2 regions of the Brevibacillus sp. NL20B1 genome follow, and region 2 is predicted to be linked to the other one. Evidence: predicted binding sites of a transcription regulator. Region 2 holds the regulator's gene; the other holds the start of a gene.
What was found. The regulator Rex, encoded in region 2, represses fermentation and respiration genes when NADH is low (regulators of the CRP and FNR family bind a similar motif). The targets are predictions, from matches to a motif close to TTGTGAAATATTTCACAA.
Positions count from the first base shown of each region.

Region 1: a site for Rex is predicted at 3,273-3,290, ahead of lpdD (prenylated flavin chaperone LpdD). Genes of this name have one in related genera too.

Region 1 covers NZ_JAGTPT010000025.1:1,214-10,041, forward strand. The annotation lists gene ric (iron-sulfur cluster repair di-iron protein) at 1-331, shown strand, start outside; gene KDN35_RS15605 (YwiC-like family protein) at 390-1,112, shown strand; gene KDN35_RS15610 (hemerythrin domain-containing protein) at 1,292-1,816, shown strand; gene KDN35_RS15615 (DUF488 domain-containing protein) at 1,891-2,280, opposite strand; gene KDN35_RS15620 (Crp/Fnr family transcriptional regulator) at 2,361-3,248, opposite strand; gene lpdD (prenylated flavin chaperone LpdD) at 3,404-3,754, shown strand; gene KDN35_RS15630 (hypothetical protein) at 3,733-3,918, shown strand; gene KDN35_RS15635 (nitrate reductase subunit alpha) at 4,011-7,697, shown strand; gene narH (nitrate reductase subunit beta) at 7,687-8,828, shown strand, end outside.
Region 2 covers NZ_JAGTPT010000002.1:172,235-181,062, forward strand. The annotation lists gene KDN35_RS02525 (hypothetical protein) at 1-232, opposite strand, end outside; gene KDN35_RS02530 (hypothetical protein) at 366-527, shown strand; gene KDN35_RS02535 (amidohydrolase) at 610-1,908, opposite strand; gene KDN35_RS02540 (redox-sensing transcriptional repressor Rex) at 1,924-2,547, opposite strand; gene KDN35_RS02545 (ComEC/Rec2 family competence protein) at 2,565-3,458, opposite strand; gene dinG (ATP-dependent DNA helicase DinG) at 3,549-6,431, opposite strand; gene KDN35_RS02555 (tetratricopeptide repeat protein) at 6,478-8,031, opposite strand; gene panD (aspartate 1-decarboxylase) at 8,111-8,494, opposite strand; gene panC (pantoate--beta-alanine ligase) at 8,527-8,828, opposite strand, start outside.

The DNA.
Region 1 (8,828 bases), on a different contig from region 2:
CAAACTGTTCCATCAAATGAAGATGGAGCTGGAGCAGCACCTGATCACGGAAGAGGAAATGGTCTTTCCACTGATTCGCAAAGCTGAACAAACAGGCGCTGAAGCAGACATCTCAAAGGCCGTAAATACGATTGAGGAGTTGGAAGCCGACCACAGCGCTGTGGGCACACTGTTAAAAGAAATGAGGGCGGTCACGCAAGATTATCGGCTGCCTGAAGGGGCATGCCGGACGTATACCCTGACATTTCAGAAGCTCGAAGAACTGGAATCGGATTTGTTCGAACACATACACCTGGAAAACAATGTGTTATTTCCGCGTGTAAAACGGTAAGATTGCAGATATGGAGGAAAACGTTTGACAAGGCCCAGTGAACCTGGAGGGGGATCGGATGAAAAAGGGATATATACCCAACCAACATGGGGCCTGGGCGATGCTGCTTATTCCGTTTTTATTCGGCATGTTCGCGGCAAAGCCCGTTTGGCTGCATGTGCTGCTTTTTCTCGGCTGGTTTCTCGCCTACTTGTTCTCGTACGCTTTTCTGCAGTGGCTGCGGACGAAAAAGACCACGATCTACCGGAGACCGATGCAGGTATACGGCAGTTTGCTGATTCCAATCGGTTTCCTGCTGCTCGTATTGGACCCGGCACTGGCGCGGTTGGTTCCGTTTTTCATCCCGTTGTTTCTCGTCAATTGTTATTACGCCAGGCGCAATCAGGAAAGGGCCCTTCTCAACGACCTGGCCGCTGTCGTACAGTTCAGCCTGATGGTGTTTGTTGCGTATCAGGCGGGGGGAGGAACCGATTGGAGGCTTGCGGCTGAGCTGTTCGGATTCAGCATCCTGTATTTTACGGGAACGGTTTTTTACGTAAAGACGATGATTCGGGAAAAGCACAATGCGATGTATTACAGATTCTCTGTCATGTACCATCTTGCTCTACTCGTCGCAGGGGCGTTATGGTTCCCTCCCGGGTTGTTGGTGCCGCTGACCGTTTTGGCTGTTCGGGCCGTCTGGTCACCGCACACGAAACTATCCGTCAAACAGACGGGCATACTTGAGATTGCCTATTCCGTGCTGATTGCCGGTACAGTGTTGGTCGTGTATGTGGCATAAAATGAGCCTTTCCTATGCGCAGGGCTGTTGTGGGGGGCCGGAATCGTGCCGCATATCTGCACCAGTTGCCAACCAGACTAAATCCTGCATGGATACGGTTTTGAGCGTTTCAAATGTGCACATAAAAAACGAAAGGAGCATCTTGTATGGAACAAATGCCTCATCATTGTGGCCACATGATGTCGGAAGGCCGAGCCCAGGTAGCACTGTGCGAACCGCTTGCCCAACTGAAACGCGAGCACGGACCGCTTCGGGAACAAATGGATGCGTTTGCCCGGGAGGCGGCTGAAATCGGCGCGGATCAGGAAACAACGGACTGGACCGCTCAGCTTGCAGCGCTGAAACAAAAAGTGGAAGCCTTTGTGAGAGAACTCGACCCTCATTCGGAACGGGAAGAAGGTGCGCTCTTTCCCCTCATGGCAAAATATATTGGCAGACAGATGGGGCCAATCGCCGTGATGGAATATGAACACGAGTTGGCCAAACAAAACTTGAAGAAATTCCTGGAGGCCGTGGAACAGTTGGAGGGGACGGCGGATGCCGGACGGGCGAAAGAGATTGCTTCCTATGCGCTTCAGGCCCATGCCGTCTTAACCGATCATTTCATGAAAGAAGAAAACGTGCTGTTTCCCATGGCGGAAAACATGTTGAACGCGGAAGAAAAAGCAGAACTCAGCCGTGCGGTTTGCCGTGATTCCATTTGACAAAGCAGGGCAAGTGCCATTCGGGAGTGCATTCCACATGCAGCCATAAGGAAGCCGGTTCAGCACTGTTGGTATCACCCATCCGAATGTAAGCGGCGGTTCAGCCATTGCTGCAGAACAATGGCGTGGTTGTGGACGGGATCTTTTGCGGCATAAACAAGCGTGACGTTTTTTTCAGACGCGAGTTCCCATATCCGATCGACGAGTCTGCACCGGGTCGGATCTTCTGACAATTCCAGTTCGTATCTTCGCGTAAATTCCGCAAATCGCTCCGGTTGATGACAGAACCACTTGCGCAATTCGGGACTCGGAGCGATTTCTTTCATCCATTCATCGAGGGACGCCTGCTCTTTTGAAATGCCGCGCGGCCAGAGCCGGTCGACCAGAATGCGTACGCCGTCTTCCGGAGAGGGCGGTTCGTAAATGCGTTTTAACCTTATAGTTGATCGGTTCGCTGCGTTCATCCGGCAATCAACTCGCACACAGTCAGCATGGTCAACAGTCAGCCTTCTTTCGTGAATTGTGTTGTAAAATGGCAATGTCTTTAGACCCGGCAAATTTCCTTCGGGCAGTTTTCACACTGGCACGTATCACGCAGGTAATCCAAGTCCTGGATGACAATATGCCCATCTTCGTAAGAAATGACACCCGCTTTTTTCAAATCCCCGAGGATGCGGTTCACGCTTTCCCGTGTTGTGCCGATCATATCCGCCAACTCCGAGTTGGTCAACTTTTTGGAAATGAGGATGCGCCCGCCTTGTTCGATTCCATATGTATTCCCCAAACGAATAAGCAGCGAACACAGAATTCCCAGTTTGCCGAACAACATCAAATCGCGCAATTTGGATTGCGTCAACCGATTCATCAGTCCGATCCACTTCATGAACTCTACGGCCAGATCGCCATGCTGCAGCAGCAACGCTTCCAGGTCTTGTTGCTGGATGATTCCGACGTCGGCATCCTCAAGAATTTCCGCGCCAAAAAAATGAACAGATTCGCGAAAAGGGTCCACTTGGCCGAAGAGATCTCCTGCCTGATGCGTGTAAATGACCAAGTGTTTGCCGTCATCAGTCGCTTTGGTAATGCACACCCTTCCTTTATGGAGAAAGTACAGTTTGTCCGCCGGGTCCCCTTCCCAAAATAAATGCGATCCCGCAGGAAAATGGTTGTCGCACATGATTTCCTTCAGTTTGGCAAAATTCCCCTCTGAAAAGCAGGACGTATTCCGAATGCTCCCTGCGAGATCCGCTTTTATCATCGGTGGTTCCCTCCTGTTTCGATAATCCCGATTCACCATATATAAACGGAGCCGCATGTGGTGTGAACAGCATAACACGAAAGGACATAGCAAGACCACATGATGAGGAAATTTCGTCCAAAATACCCAACTCAGTATTCCCCCGTACGTGCTGGTTTGCTTTACGTTTTTCATCATAAAAAAAGGGAGGTGCCGCTATTGTGATCTTGGTCACATATCTGCAACCTTTTTTCAGCGTGTGACCAAGATCATTCGTGATGCGGAACTGCGGTGTTATTATGATGAGTGCAGGACAGGTCAGGACTGAAAGAGAAGAGGCGTCGAGCTTTATGGATAAATCAATTCATTTTGAGACGGTAGAGATTCGCCCGTTCATGATGGGAAGGGACGTGGTCTTCCTGGTTACCGGGGGGACGGCCCACATCGGGGCGTCAGCAACAGCATACGTCACCAATGATCAGGACGTACAAGTTGAGGTGTTGGCTCTGCCCGGCCATCGGGAAGGACCGCTCGCTGCCGAACTGGCAGAGACGGCATGCCGCACACTTGGCCGCACCGTCGCTGTATTGGCGGGGATCCATCTGGATCAACCGTCCCGCCAGGACATTGAAACAGTCGTTGCCGAAGCGAAAAGAAAAATGAGCCAGATGCTTGATCAATGGAACAACGGGCAGAAATGAGGCATGAAAATGACGGCGCATACGCCAACCGCCCGGTGTATGCCGCAAATCGGCGGATGAACGTAGCTGGGGAAAAAGCGGACTTCTTCGTACGGAGGAGTCCGCTTTTTGTCGATTTTTTGAAACCTGGTGTTTATCGGGCGTCCAACGCGGTGATATTGTGATTTTTTTCACATGAAAAGTGAACATGGAATGCTACATTGAGAAGCAACGGGATGAACAAAGCATAGCGCCGCACCTACAACAAGGGAGGTATATCATGGGCAAGAAAACGCCATTGTTTCAGAAACTGAGATACTTCTCCAAACGGGAACAATATTCCGAAGGCTGGAGTGAAATGTCCCCCGAGAACCGGGACTGGGAAGATATGTACCGCAGGCGGTGGCAGCACGACAAGGTCGTACGTTCGACCCATGGCGTGAATTGCACCGGTTCCTGCAGCTGGCAAATATTCGTCAAAGACGGCATTGTCACGTGGGAAACGCAACATACGGACTATCCCTCGACCGGTCCGGACATGCCGGATTTTGAACCGCGCGGATGTCCGAGGGGAGCCAGCTTCTCCTGGTATTTGTACAGCCCGCTGCGCGTCAAGTACCCCTACATACGAGGCGCGCTCCTCGACTTGTGGAAACAAGCGAAAAACAAAGAGAAAGACCCGGTGCGGGCATGGGCCAGCATTGTGGAAGATCCAAAGAAGGCGAAGCGCTATAAATCGGCCCGCGGAAAAGGCGGGTTTGTCCGCGTCTCCTGGGATGAGGTGACGGAAATCATCTCGGCGTCGATGATCCATACGATCAAAAAGTACGGACCGGATCGGATCATCGGGTTTTCGCCGATTCCGGCGATGTCCATGGTCAGCTATGCGGCTGGCTCCCGCTTCCTTTCGCTCATAGGTGCACCGCTGCTCAGCTTCTACGACTGGTACGCCGATTTGCCGCCGGCATCGCCGCAAATTTGGGGAGATCAGACGGATGTTCCGGAAAGCAGCGATTGGTTCAATTCCGGCTATATTCTCGTATGGGGGTCCAATCTGCCGATGACCCGGACGCCGGACGCCCATTTTCTTGCTGAGGCCCGCTATCGCGGCACGAAAGTCGTCTCCATCAGTCCCGATTATGCGGAGTTCGTCAAATTGGCCGATACGTGGATGTCGGTCAAGCCCGGGACGGACGGTGCGCTCGCCATGGCGATGGGGCACGTGATCCTGAAGGAATTTTATGTCGAGAATCAGACTGATTATTTTCTGCAGTATGCCAAACAATATACGGATTTCCCCAACCTGGTGCTGCTTACGGAAAACAACGGCGCGTATACGGCCGACCGTTTCCTGCTGGCGGAGGACCTGGGAGCTGCGGGAAACAACGTTCAATGGAAAACGATGGTGTACGACGACAACAGCGGGTCTTTCGCCGTTCCCAACGGCAGCCTCGGTTTCCGCTGGGGCGAAGAGGGCCGATGGAATTTACGCATGGAAGACGCGAACGGAACCGCGATCGACCCGCGCATTTCCCTGCTGGGTGTCCATGATGAAGTGCTGACGATTCAGCTCCCGTATTTTGACGACGACGGCCGGCACGTGATGGAGCGAGCCGTACCGGTCAAGCGAATTGAACAGGGCGGCAAAACGCTGTTCGTGACGTCCGTCTGCGACCTCGTGCTGGCCAAGTACGGGATCGACCGGAACCTGGGGGACTCGTGCCCGAAGAGCTACGATGACGACCAACCGTTCACGCCGGCCTGGCAGGAGAAAATTACGGGCGTGGACCGCCATACTGTCGTGCAAATCGCCCGCGAGTTTGCGCAAAACGCGGTGGAGACGAAGGGACGGTCGATGATTATTTTGGGCGCCGGGATTAACCATTGGTACAATTCCGACGTCATCTACCGGGCGATTATCAACCTCGTGCTGATGACCGGCTGTCAGGGCGTCAACGGCGGTGGCTGGGCGCACTATGTCGGCCAGGAGAAGCTGCGCCCCGCGGAAGGCTGGCAGACGATCGCCTTTGCCAGGGACTGGTCCTTGCCGCCGCGTCTGCAAAACGGGACGTCCTTTTTCTACTTCGCGACCGACCAATGGCGCTATGAAGATACTCAGATCGAGAGTCTGGTGTCACCGCTGGCGGGGAAAGCCAGATACGAGCACAGCGCCGACTATAACGTGCTGGCAGTAAGGCTTGGTTGGCTGCCATCCTATCCGCAGTTCAGCCGCAATTCGCTGGAACTGTACCGGGATGCAGAGCGAGCGGGTGCCCGCACCAGGGAAGAGATCGCCGCTTATGTCGCCGAACAGCTGAAAAATCGAACCTTGAAGTTTTCCATCGAGAATCCGGATGACCCGGCTAATTTTCCGCGTGTCCTGTTTGTATGGAGAGCCAACCTGATTTCCAGTTCCGGCAAAGGGCACGAATATTTTCTCAAACATTTGCTGGGCACCTCAAACGGGCTGCTGAACGAGGACAACATCGGGCTGCGTCCCCAGGAAATCGAGTGGAAGGAGAATGCGCCGGAAGGCAAACTGGATTTGCTCGTCAACCTTGATTTCCGGATGGCTGGCACGGCGCTGTATTCGGACATCGTGCTGCCTGCCGCGACCTGGTATGAGAAGAGCGATTTGAGCAGCACCGACATGCATCCGTTTATTCATCCGTTCAATCCGGCCGTGTCCCCCCAATGGGAATCGCGTTCGGACTGGGAGACGTTCAAGGAACTGGCGCGCGCTTTTTCGACGATGGCCGCCCGGCAGTTCGACGGGCCGCAAAACGATATCGTCACCACGCCGCTCCTGCACGATTCGCCGGATGAACTGGCGCAGCCGTACGGGCTCGTGCGTGATTGGAGCAAGGGACAATGCGAGCCGGTTCCGGGGAAAACGATGCCGCACGTTCACGTCGTCGAGCGGGATTATGCGTCCGTGTACGAAAAAATGATCTCCCTCGGCCCGCTGGTAGAAAACAAACCGTTTGGCATAAAAGGCATTGTCTGGTCCGCGTCGGACGAATACGACCGATTAAAGCGCGTGCTTGGCGTCCGGAGAGGTAACGGGGTTGCGGCGGGATGTCCCGATTTGAGTACGGACCGGAATGTGGCCGAGGCCATTCTCACGCTTTCTTCGACCGCAAACGGAAAAATGGCGGTCAAGGCATGGGAAGCGCTGGAGAAGAAAACGGCGCTGCACCTGAAAGATTTGGCGGAAGAACGGGAGGAAGAATGTTTCACGTTTGAGGAGATCACCGCAAGGCCGAAAACGGTCATCACCTCCCCCGCGTTCAGCGGTTCGGAAAAAGGCGGACGCCGCTATTCGCCGTTCACCACCAATGTGGAGCGGCTTATTCCGTGGCGAACGTTAACCGGGAGACAGCAGTTTTACATCGACCATGAAATGTTGCGCGAATTCGGCGAGACATTGGCGACATTCAAGCCGACCCTCAAACATGCGCCGTTTCATCCAAACAGCAAGCGGCCGGTCAAGGACGGCAAGGAAATTGTCCTGAACTACCTGACGCCGCATAACAAATGGTCTGTTCACAGCATGTACTACGACGCGCTGCCGATGCTGACGCTGTTCCGCGGGGGGCCGACGATCTGGTTGAACCACGAGGATGCGGCCGAAACGCAGATCGCCGACAACGACTGGATCGAATGCTTCAACCGCAACGGCGTCGTCGTGGCCCGCGCCGTCGTGACACATCGCATTCCACGCGGGATGGCGTTCATGTACCATGCTCAGGACCGCCATATCCACGTTCCGGGAACGCCGATTACAGAGACCCGCGGCGGTACGCACAACAGCCCGACCCGCGTCCATGTCAAGCCGACGCATATGATCGGCGGTTACGCCCAACTCAGTTACGGGTTCAACTATTACGGACCAACAGGCAACCAACGGGATTTGAACGTCATCATCCGGAAATTGCAGGAGGTGGATTGGCTTGAACATTAAAGCGCAGGTCGGCATGGTGATGAATCTGGACAAATGCATCGGCTGCCACACGTGCAGCGTCACGTGCAAAAACACGTGGACAAACCGCTCCGGGGCAGAATACATGTACTGGAACAACGTGGAGACGAAGCCGGGCATCGGATATCCCAAACAGTGGGAAGATCAGGAACGGTACAACGGCGGATGGGAATTGAAGAACGGCAAGCTGGAACTGAAATCGGGAACACGGGCAGCGCGACTGCTGAACATTTTTCACAACCCCGACCAGCCGACCCTGGACGACTATTTCGAGCCGTGGACCTATGATTACGAAAAATTGACCGCCAGTCCCGAACAAAAGCATCAACCGGTGGCCAGGGCGAAATCGAAAGTGACCGGGAAATATATGGATTTGACATGGGGACCAAACTGGGAGGATGACCTGGCCGGAGTGAATGAGACAGGACGAGAGGACCCCAATCTGCGGGGGATCGAGGAATCGATCCTCATGGAGTTCGAGCAGGTGTTCATGATGTACCTGCCGCGAATCTGCGAGCACTGCATCAATCCGGCCTGCGTCTCGTCCTGCCCGTCCGGGGCGATGTACAAGCGGGAGGAGGACGGCATCGTTCTCGTCGACCAGAATGCCTGCAGAGCGTGGCGGTTCTGCGTATCGAGCTGCCCGTACAAAAAGGTGTACTTCAACTGGCAGACGAACAAGGCGGAAAAATGCACGCTGTGCTTCCCGCGGATTGAGGCCGGGATGCCGACGATCTGCTCGGAAACTTGCGTCGGCCGCATCCGCTATCTCGGCTTGATGTTCTACGACGCGGACAAAGTGAAGGAAGCCGCGTCGGTGGCGGATGAAAAAAATCTCTACAAATCCCAGTTGGGCATTTTCCTCGATCCGCACGACCCGGATGTGATCAGGGAAGCGCGGAGGGCAGGCATCCCGGAAGATTGGATTTTGGCGGCGCAAAGATCGCCGATCTATAAAATGGTCATGGACTGGGGCATCGCACTGCCGCTGCACCCGGAATACCGGACGCTGCCGATGGTGTGGTACGTGCCGCCGCTCAGCCCGATCATGAACCGAATCGAAGGGATAGGAAGCGAACGCGATCCATACGATATTTTTCCGGCGATCGACGG
Region 2 (8,828 bases):
CGCTCAGGACGTGATCTTTGAGCAATACTTCAAACGGCCTCTCCTGTTGCCCGGTGAGCTGGTCCAAGAGAGCGGCCACGACCGTCCGATCCGCTTCCGCACGTTCCGCCTCCGCCATGATGGTCACCTTCCCGTCGTGCCGGTTGTGCAGTGCCCCCAGCGACACGCCAAGGAAAAACAGGCCGAGAAAAACAGGGATCAGCCACCAGAGCTGCTTGGGCCGGACGTACATGTCCTTCCCCTCCTGTCCCGTTTTTCCTTACCCTATGTGCGGCGGGAAGGTTTTAGAACGCTACGGAAAACTTGCTAAACATACCCCCGGTCGTCCCGGTCATACTACAGATACACCCCGAGGAGGTGAGCGCGTGAAACCGTCGCAACGAACGACATCTCCTGACGTGCTAGGGTATCTGCTCCAGGAATACCGCGTCTCCTGGGCAGCGTTGTCGTCGCCGCTGAGAACCTTGACCCACTCGCCCACACTTAAGTTCCGCCACGCCCCGCTTACGGACGTGTGGAAAAAATGAGCGTGGCATGGCGTCCAAACAAAACTTCCCCTACCTACACCTACGCTCCCCTTCTCCTGTCACTTGCCCTGACAGGAGACTTTTACCGTTTCAGCGTTTGGAACACGCGGTTTGCTTCAAAAATCACGCGCTCCTCGTCCACAGTCAACAGCTCGCGGTTGCGCATCAGGAACCGGCCGGCCACGATCGTGTCGGTCACGTCCCGGCCATTGGCCGCATACACCACGTGGGAGACCGGGTTGTGAGCGGGATGGAAATGGGCCTGATGGCTGTCCAGGACGATCAGGTCGGCCTGCTTGCCAGTCTCAATCGACCCCAGCGCATCCGGCTGGAACACGCCATCCGCCCCGTAGCGGGTAGCCATGCGCAGCGCTTCTTCCGCCGGAACGGCAACGGGATCGTAGCTCACTCCCTTGTGCAGAATGGCAGCCAGCTTCAACTCTTCAAACAGGTTCAGGTTGTTGTTGCTGGCGGTGCTGTCTGTACCCAGCGAAACGCTGATCCCCTTCGCCAACATTTTGGGAACCGGCGCCACGCCGCTGGCCAGCTTCAGGTTGCTCACCACATTGTGGGAGACTTTCACCTGATAGTTTGCCAATACATCTATTTCTTCATCCGTCAAATGGACGGCATGTGCTACCAGCGTCGGACGGCGGAACACGCCCAGTTTTTCCAGGTGGGCGACCGGACGAAGGCCATAATCCTGCTCGTTTTGCCCCACTTCCCACTTCGTTTCCGACATGTGGATGTGAATCGGCAAAGCAAGCTCTTCTGCCCGTTCCACAATTTGCATGATAAATTCCGGCGGGCAGGTGTAAGGCGCATGGGGTGCAAGCATCGTGGTGATGCGGCCGTCCGCCTGATTGTGCCAGTTTTTGGCAAAATCGGTGGCCTCCTCAAGTTTTGCCGCCCGCTCTTCCTCCGAGCAGAGGCCGATCATGCCGCGGCACAGCCGGGCGCGCATCCCGGTTGCTTCCACAGCTTTCGCCACTTCGTCCATGTGGTCGTACATGTCGACAAACGTTGTCGTCCCCGTGCGAATCATTTCAATCAGCGACAGGTATGTGCCCCATTTCACATGGTCGCCGGTAAACTGCGCTTCCAGCGGCCACATTTTGTCTTCGAGCCACTGCTGCAGCGGCAGATCGTCTGAGTATCCGCGCAACAGCGACATGCCCGCATGGCCGTGCGTGTTGATCAGGCCCGGCAGGACGTAGTTGCCCTTCAGGTCGATCACCTCGTCGTAGCCGGACACATCCTCAGGCGTCGGCCCAACGTACGTAATCGTGCTGCCGACAAACGCGACGGCCCCATCATGAATCACTTCGTTCTGTTCGTTTACGGTGATCACGGTGGCGTGAGTCAAGATCGTCTGTTTCATCGTACCACTCCGTTCTTACGTTAGATAATAAGCCAGGCTTTGCAGACTGGACGTCACATCCGCATAGTGGATGCGCACCTCTTTCTCCGTCCGAATGGTCGTCGGCGCGAAGTTGAGAATGCCTTCGATCCCCGCCTCGATCAAGAGATCGGCCACTGATTGTGCGGCGGCAGCCGGGACCGTAATGATCGCCAGGCGAATGTGACGCTCCTTCACCGTCTCTTTCAGCTCTTCCAACGGCTGGATCGTGATCCCTGCGATCTGCTTGCCCTGCTTGGCCGGATCGCTGTCAAAAATCGCCGCGATCCGTATCTGATCCTTCAGGAACGCATTGTAATTGCTGATGGCATGGCCGAGATGGCCGGCGCCGACGAGCGCGACGCGGATTTCCTGATCCAGTTTGAGAATCTGGCGGATTTTTTCCACCAGGTAGTTGACGTCATAGCCGATGCCTTTTTTGCCGAAATCGCCGAACGCGGCTAAATCTTTGCGGATTTGGGCGGGGTTGATGTCCAGATTTTTGCCCATCTGCTGGGAGGATACCGTCGTCACGCCCACTTGCTGCAGATAGCTCAAATAGCGCAGATAGATCGGCAAACGGCGAACAACCGCTTCTGAAATTTTTTCACTTTTGGCCACCGTACGGTCCTCCCTCCTTACGTTTTTCGCTTGACGACACGGTAATCGCGGCCGTTGGACAGAATCGTGATCGTGCCGTGCTGGCTGGTGATGAAGGTCTCCGCCCATGATTCGCCCAGTCGTTCCAGCACTTCCTCCTGGCTGTCTTTCAGCTCGTTTCGGGACTTGCCGGTCAGAATGACTGCCACCTGCGGGTCCACCTTGGAGAGAAACGGCTGGGAAGAGGCCTGATTTCTCCCCTGGTCGGCCACCTTCAGCACTTCCGCCTTCAACTGCCCGCCGTACTGCTCCAATAGGCGCTCTTCCGCCTTTTCATTGATGGCGCTGGCGAAGAGAAAGCGAAGCTGGCCGTGTCGCAGCCGGAATACCAGGGAATTGTCCTGCGGAGACAAAAACAGCGGTTCGCTGGGATGAAGCACGTCCAACACCACGTCGTTGTCCAGTCTGATCGCGTCGCCGTCCGCGACGGGCAACAGCTTCTTGTCCCCTTTGAGCGGGACAAACCCGCGAATCGACGGCTCGATCAGACGGGGCAGAATGACCGTATCCACCAGCATCCGGTCACTGAGGAAGGCAAAGCCTCCCGCTTGTTCCGGCTGATCGTTGGTCACGACGACGTAGTCCAGCCGCGTCAGTTTTTGCTCGGACAACAAGCCAAACAAGACGGGCCAGTCTTCCGCGCTTCCCGTGTCGACCAGCATGGTCTTTCCGCTTGGCAGTCGGATCAGCGTGCTCTCGCCATGCGGCAGGGCGAGAAAGTGGATCACCAGCCCGACAAATTCGCGTTCGTCGTCGCTGGCGTAGGGGTCCTCCACCTTCACCGCGTTCTGCAAATGACTGTCGATCGAACAGCCGGCGAACAGCACGACGCACAGCAGCAGCCAACAAGCCTTACGCGTAATCCCCAGCATTTATTCTATCACCTAAATCCCTGCGAGACTATTGCTTCATTTTATGAGCCTCGCCAGGATTGCATGCAGACCGGCGCTCAACGCCTTTCGTTACGTGCCGGTCTCTTGGGCCAGAAACGGACCGATCCGTTCACGGAGCTCCGGCCAGGTGCCCGTCTGCACCTGAAACGGCGGCAGGGATTGCAAAAACGCCCGGCCGTAGCGTGACTCGATGATGCGTGCGTCAAACACGACCACGACGCCGCGATCCAAATGATGCCGGATCAGCCGGCCGACGCCCTGTTTGAACTGGATCACCGCCTGCGGCAGAGCCAGCGACATGAAGGCGTTTTTCCCGACTGCTTTCAACTGCTCCGCTCTCCCCTGATATACAGGGTGGTTGGGCGGCGTAAAGGGAAGCCGCACGATGACCAGGCAGCTGAGCGCTTCGCCGGGGATGTCCACGCCTTCCCAAAAGCTGCTGGTCCCCAGCAGCACGCTATGTTCCAGCTGTTGGAACAGCCGGACCAGCTTGCTGCGGTTGCTGCTGTCAATGCCGTGGCCAAGCAGGGTGTATGGCTCGTCCGTCAACTGCTCCTTCATCATCTGGTATACCTGGCGGAGCATCGAGTGAGACGTAAACAGGATCAGTGTTCGACCACCGGCGGCGCGGATCACGTCCAGGCAGCCCTGCACGACTGCTTCCAGGTAGTGTTCGTCGCTTTCTTTTCCCGGGGTGGGAAAATCAGAAGGGATGAACAGCAGTCCCTGTTCCTCATAGGCAAACGGGGAGGGCAGGGTCAGGGTGCGGACCTTCTCCTCCGGCAGCCGGTCCAGGCCAAACCGCTCGATCATGTAGGTAAAGCTGTTCTTCACCGTCAAGGTGGCCGAGGTGAGAATCAGACTGCGTTTTGCGGCAAACAGCGGATGGGCAAGCACATCGGCGACGTTTAGCGGTGCGGCGTGCAAATAGACGTGCTTGCGCGGAGTGCGGGCCTCCACTTCCATCCAGCAGACGTACGCCGTGTCCGGTTCCAGCAAAAAAAAGTGAAGCAGTTCGGCCGCTTCCTGAAGTTCGTCCACCAGGCCTGACACGTCCGTCCTGAGGCTGCGCAGCTCATACGGCGGTTTTTCGTCGGCGGGGATGCACGCAAGCAGGCGGTCGATCAAAGCGGTGTACGACGTGAGGGCATCGATCACCCGGCGCGCCGCTCTGCGAATCCGCTCGTGTCGGCCGGAAAACGACTCCTTGCGGTACCGCACGGTTTCATGCCCGGTATCGGTCGTCTCCTCTCCCCGATCCGCCGCCCATTTGTACAGCAGCTGAGTCAACTGCAACGCCTTTTCGCGCAGCGCGGGGAACAGCCCGTCCATCTCTTCCAGGATCTCCGCGACTCTGCCCCCCTCATCCGCCTGCCAATCCAGCAGTTCGGCGGTGAAGCGGCGCACAAGGCTGCCTTCTTCCGTTGCCGCCCGATCCAGGAGGAACATCATTCCTGCTGTGGACAACTGCTTGCCGAGATGAGCGGTAGCGATCTCTTCCAGATGGTGCGCCTCGTCGATTACTGCCGTCTCATACGGCGGCAGGATCCGGCTGTCTGCCTGCAAATCGCTGATTAAAAGCGCGTGGTTGACGATCAGGATGTCCGCGTCCCGCGCCCGCTCCCGGGCCTGGAAATAGTAGCAGCGGCTGAACCACGGGCAGTTTCTGTGCAGGCAGGAAGCGGCATCGCTGTTCACCTGCTGCCAGTACAACTGTCCGGTGGCGGGCAGGCTCAGCTCTTCCACATCGCCCGTTTCCGTCTGGGTCAGCCAGATGAGCATTTGCCCTTTAACCAGGCGCAGTTCCTGACTGTTTCCCTCCACGGGTTCCTCCAGGCTTTGTTCAAACTTGCGCAAGCAGAGATAATTGCCCCGCCCCTTCAGCGTGGCCGCCTCAAAGTCAAACGGCAGCGATTGTTTCAGTGCAGGGATGTCCTTATGAAACAACTGCTCCTGCAGGTGGATGGTGTGCGTGCTGATCACCACGGGTTCACGATTCTGTTTGGCCCACACGATGCTGGGCAGCAGGTAGGCGAGCGATTTGCCGGTCCCGGTCCCCGCTTCCACCAGCAGATGGGCACCATCGCTCATCGCGTCATGGATCGCGCGCATCATCGCTTCCTGCGCTTCTCGCCGCTGATAGCCAGGCAGGTTGCGCCCCAGCGCCGCCTGTTCATCCAGCATCTGCTCCAGCAACTCGGCAAACGGTTTTGTCGGCGAGTCGGACCGGGCAAGCGGCGCCTTGGCACGTCCGTCCCGTTTGCGCAGGGCAAGCTGGCGGTACACGTCCCACAGCTTTGACTCGTCTGCCCTGGTGCCGGATTCATCCAAAAGCGGCACCTCCGCCAGCTTTTCCATCTCAATGTGGCGCAGCAGCACGTCGATGTCAGTGCGAAACGACGAAACGAGCATTTGCAGCCGCTGCACCGTCACCAACGGAAGTTGGCGCAGGATGTCCAACAGATGCAAAAACAGCCTGGCCGTCGCCAACGCGTCGCTGTCCGCCTGATGCGGACGGTCGTGTTCGATCTGCAGGTCATCGGCCAATTCCCCCAGGCGGTAGCTGTTTTGCATCGGCATCAAAAAGCGGGACAATTCCACCGTGTCCAGCACATATCCGTCAAACGTATAATAGCCCTGGCTCAGCAGGGCTTCTTGCAAAAATTGCAGGTCAAATGCGGCATTGTGAGCGACAAAAGCCCGCCCCTCCAGCATGCGCAGGAACCTGGGGAGCGCTTCCTCCAGCGAGGGGGCATCTGCCACCATGTCGTCTGTGATGCCGGTCAACTGCGTAATAAACGGCGGGATCGGCTGCCCGGGATTGATCAGGGTGGAGTAGCTCTCCGTAATCTGCCCGTCGTCGATGGCGACGGCGCCAATCTGGATGATGCTGTCCCCCTGCCGCGGGTGGCTTCCCGTTGTCTCAAAGTCTACGACGATAAAACGATTCAATCTCTTGTCACCTCGTACGTGCGCGGACAGTAGGGCGTCCGCTTCCCTAGCATTCGGCAGCGTCCGTACATATTCCTGCTCCGGTCACTGTCTCCGGCTGCAAAAGCTCGCTGGCGACCGTCGGTCCCCCAAGTTTGGCGGCGCACAACTGCAGGTAGAGCGGAATTTCCTGAAAGTGGCCGCTGTGGGGAAGCACCCGTCGAAAATAGTGCTCCGCCAGCCGCCAATTCTCCTCCGCAACGGCAATCCGGCCGAGATGGTAATACCCGAGCGAACGAATATACGGATCACCGTCCTCGGTAAACGGCGCGGCCAATCGCTTGGCTGTCAGCGTGTCCCCCAGCCGCTCGTATGCGGTGATCAGTCCGGACTGGGCCAGCCGGTGATCCCGCTGGTTGCTTAGGATCGAGCGAAACGTCGCCAGCGCGTCGTCCACCCGGCCGTCAAACAGCAGCATCCAGCCGTAGCTGAAGGTAAAGTCGGGATTGTCCGGCGCTAGGCTGATCGCTTTTTTCATCAGGGTCAGCGCCCGCCGCGTGCCGGCGATTAACCAGGTGTTCCAGGCCAATCCGTGCCACGCCCACCCTTCGCGAGGAAATCGCTCTACCAAAAAGTGGTAGCACACCTGGGCGCGGTGATAGTTGCCCAACGATTCATAGAGGCTGGCCATCTCCCGCAGTGTCTCGCTGTCCAGCTTGCGCGTCGGCAGTTTCAGCAAGTCCGGAGGCAGCGGCTGCGCCGACTCGTCACGCGCCTGCAGGATGCGGGCCGCCCTCAACCAGAGCAATTGCGCTTCCCAGTCAGAATCCCCCTCGTGAAGCAGCGATTCGATCGTCTCCAGCGCCTCCTGCACATCGTCGTCCTGCAGGTAGCAGAGCGCCAGGTTAAACCGCGCCTCCCGCTGTTCCGGATGGTGTTCGAGCGCCGTCTTGAAGGCTTGTGCCGCCTCCAGCCACTGCCGTTCTTCCGCCAGCATGCAGCCGATCGCATTGTAGCTGATCGCCGCCACCACCGGCGATTGGGCTGAGCGGCTGAGCAGGCGGAATTCCCGGAGCGCTTCCTCTCTCGCCTCGGAAAACAACAGGCTGTAGGCGTAATACAGCCGACCGCTCTCCCAGTCCGGCGATTCCTTGAGCAGTTCGGCAAAGCACTGTCGGGCGTCCTGATAGAGGCGAAGCTGATAAAACCCTTCGCCTTTGCGGTACATGTGCTCAAAGGGACGACCGGCCACATCTGCCGGGAACGTTTCCAGGTTTACGGCGGCCGTGCTGCTGACATCGTCATGTTGTGTCCCCGACGATGCGTTGACGTCCGTAGTTTCCATCGCCGGCGCGGCTGCGCCCGGTTGACTTGCATCAGCAGACGGATACTCACCCTCCAATTGCGGGTATTCTCCCTCCAGCTGCTTGATATGGCGAATCGCAATGGACAGCTTTTCCTCAAACTGCAGCCACAGATCGACTACCCGATCACTCACCTGGCGCAGTTCAAACAACTCTTCGGCGAGCCGGAGCTTTTCATCCTGGGACGCCGTCGGCCACTTCCGTTCGATTGTCTCCGCTTTGGAACGCAGCGCAGAGAACCATTCTTCCAGCTTCATAAAAAAGCCACCCCCTTGTGGCGTGAGTAGTCTCATTGTCTCACAAGGCAGGTGGCTCTATGCAGGCCTACCGCTTCCGTCAATAGACGGTCGCGTGCACTTCCTCCGCCAGCAGTTGGGCAATTTTGTTGTTTTCGTCCATAATGGCCACGCGCGGCTTGTGGGTGCGAGCTTCTTCGTCCGACATCATCGCGTAGGAAATGATGATGACGATGTCGCCCGGCTGCACCAGGCGGGCGGCGGCTCCGTTCAGGCAGATTACCCCGCTGCCCGGCTCCCCTTCTATCACGTAGGTTTCCAGGCGCGCGCCGTTGTTGTTGTTGACGACTTGCACCTTTTCGTTCGGCAGGATGTCCAGCGCATCGAGGATTTCCTTGTCGATGGTGATGCTGCCGACGTAGTTCAGGTTGGCTTCCGTGACGGTGGCGCGGTGGATTTTTGCTTTCATCATCGTGCGAAACACGGCGGTCTCCTCCCTATTTTCTGTCGTGGTCGCTATACGGTTACGAGCATGTTGTCGATCAGGCGAGTGCGGCCGAACCGCACCGCCAGGGCGAATATCAGCTGCTGGCCGGGGCTGGCCGTGTCCACTGGCGTCAATCGCGGGTACGTCAGCACCTCGACGTAATCGATCTCGGCCAACGGCTCGGCCGTGATCATCTCCGCCATGCGCTGCTTGATCTCGTCAAGCGGAACGCCCTCTTTGAGCCACGCATCCGCCTGTTTGAGGCTGCGGTACAGGACGGTGGCCTGCTGCCGTTCCTCCGGGCTGAGATAGACGTTGCGCGAGCTCATCG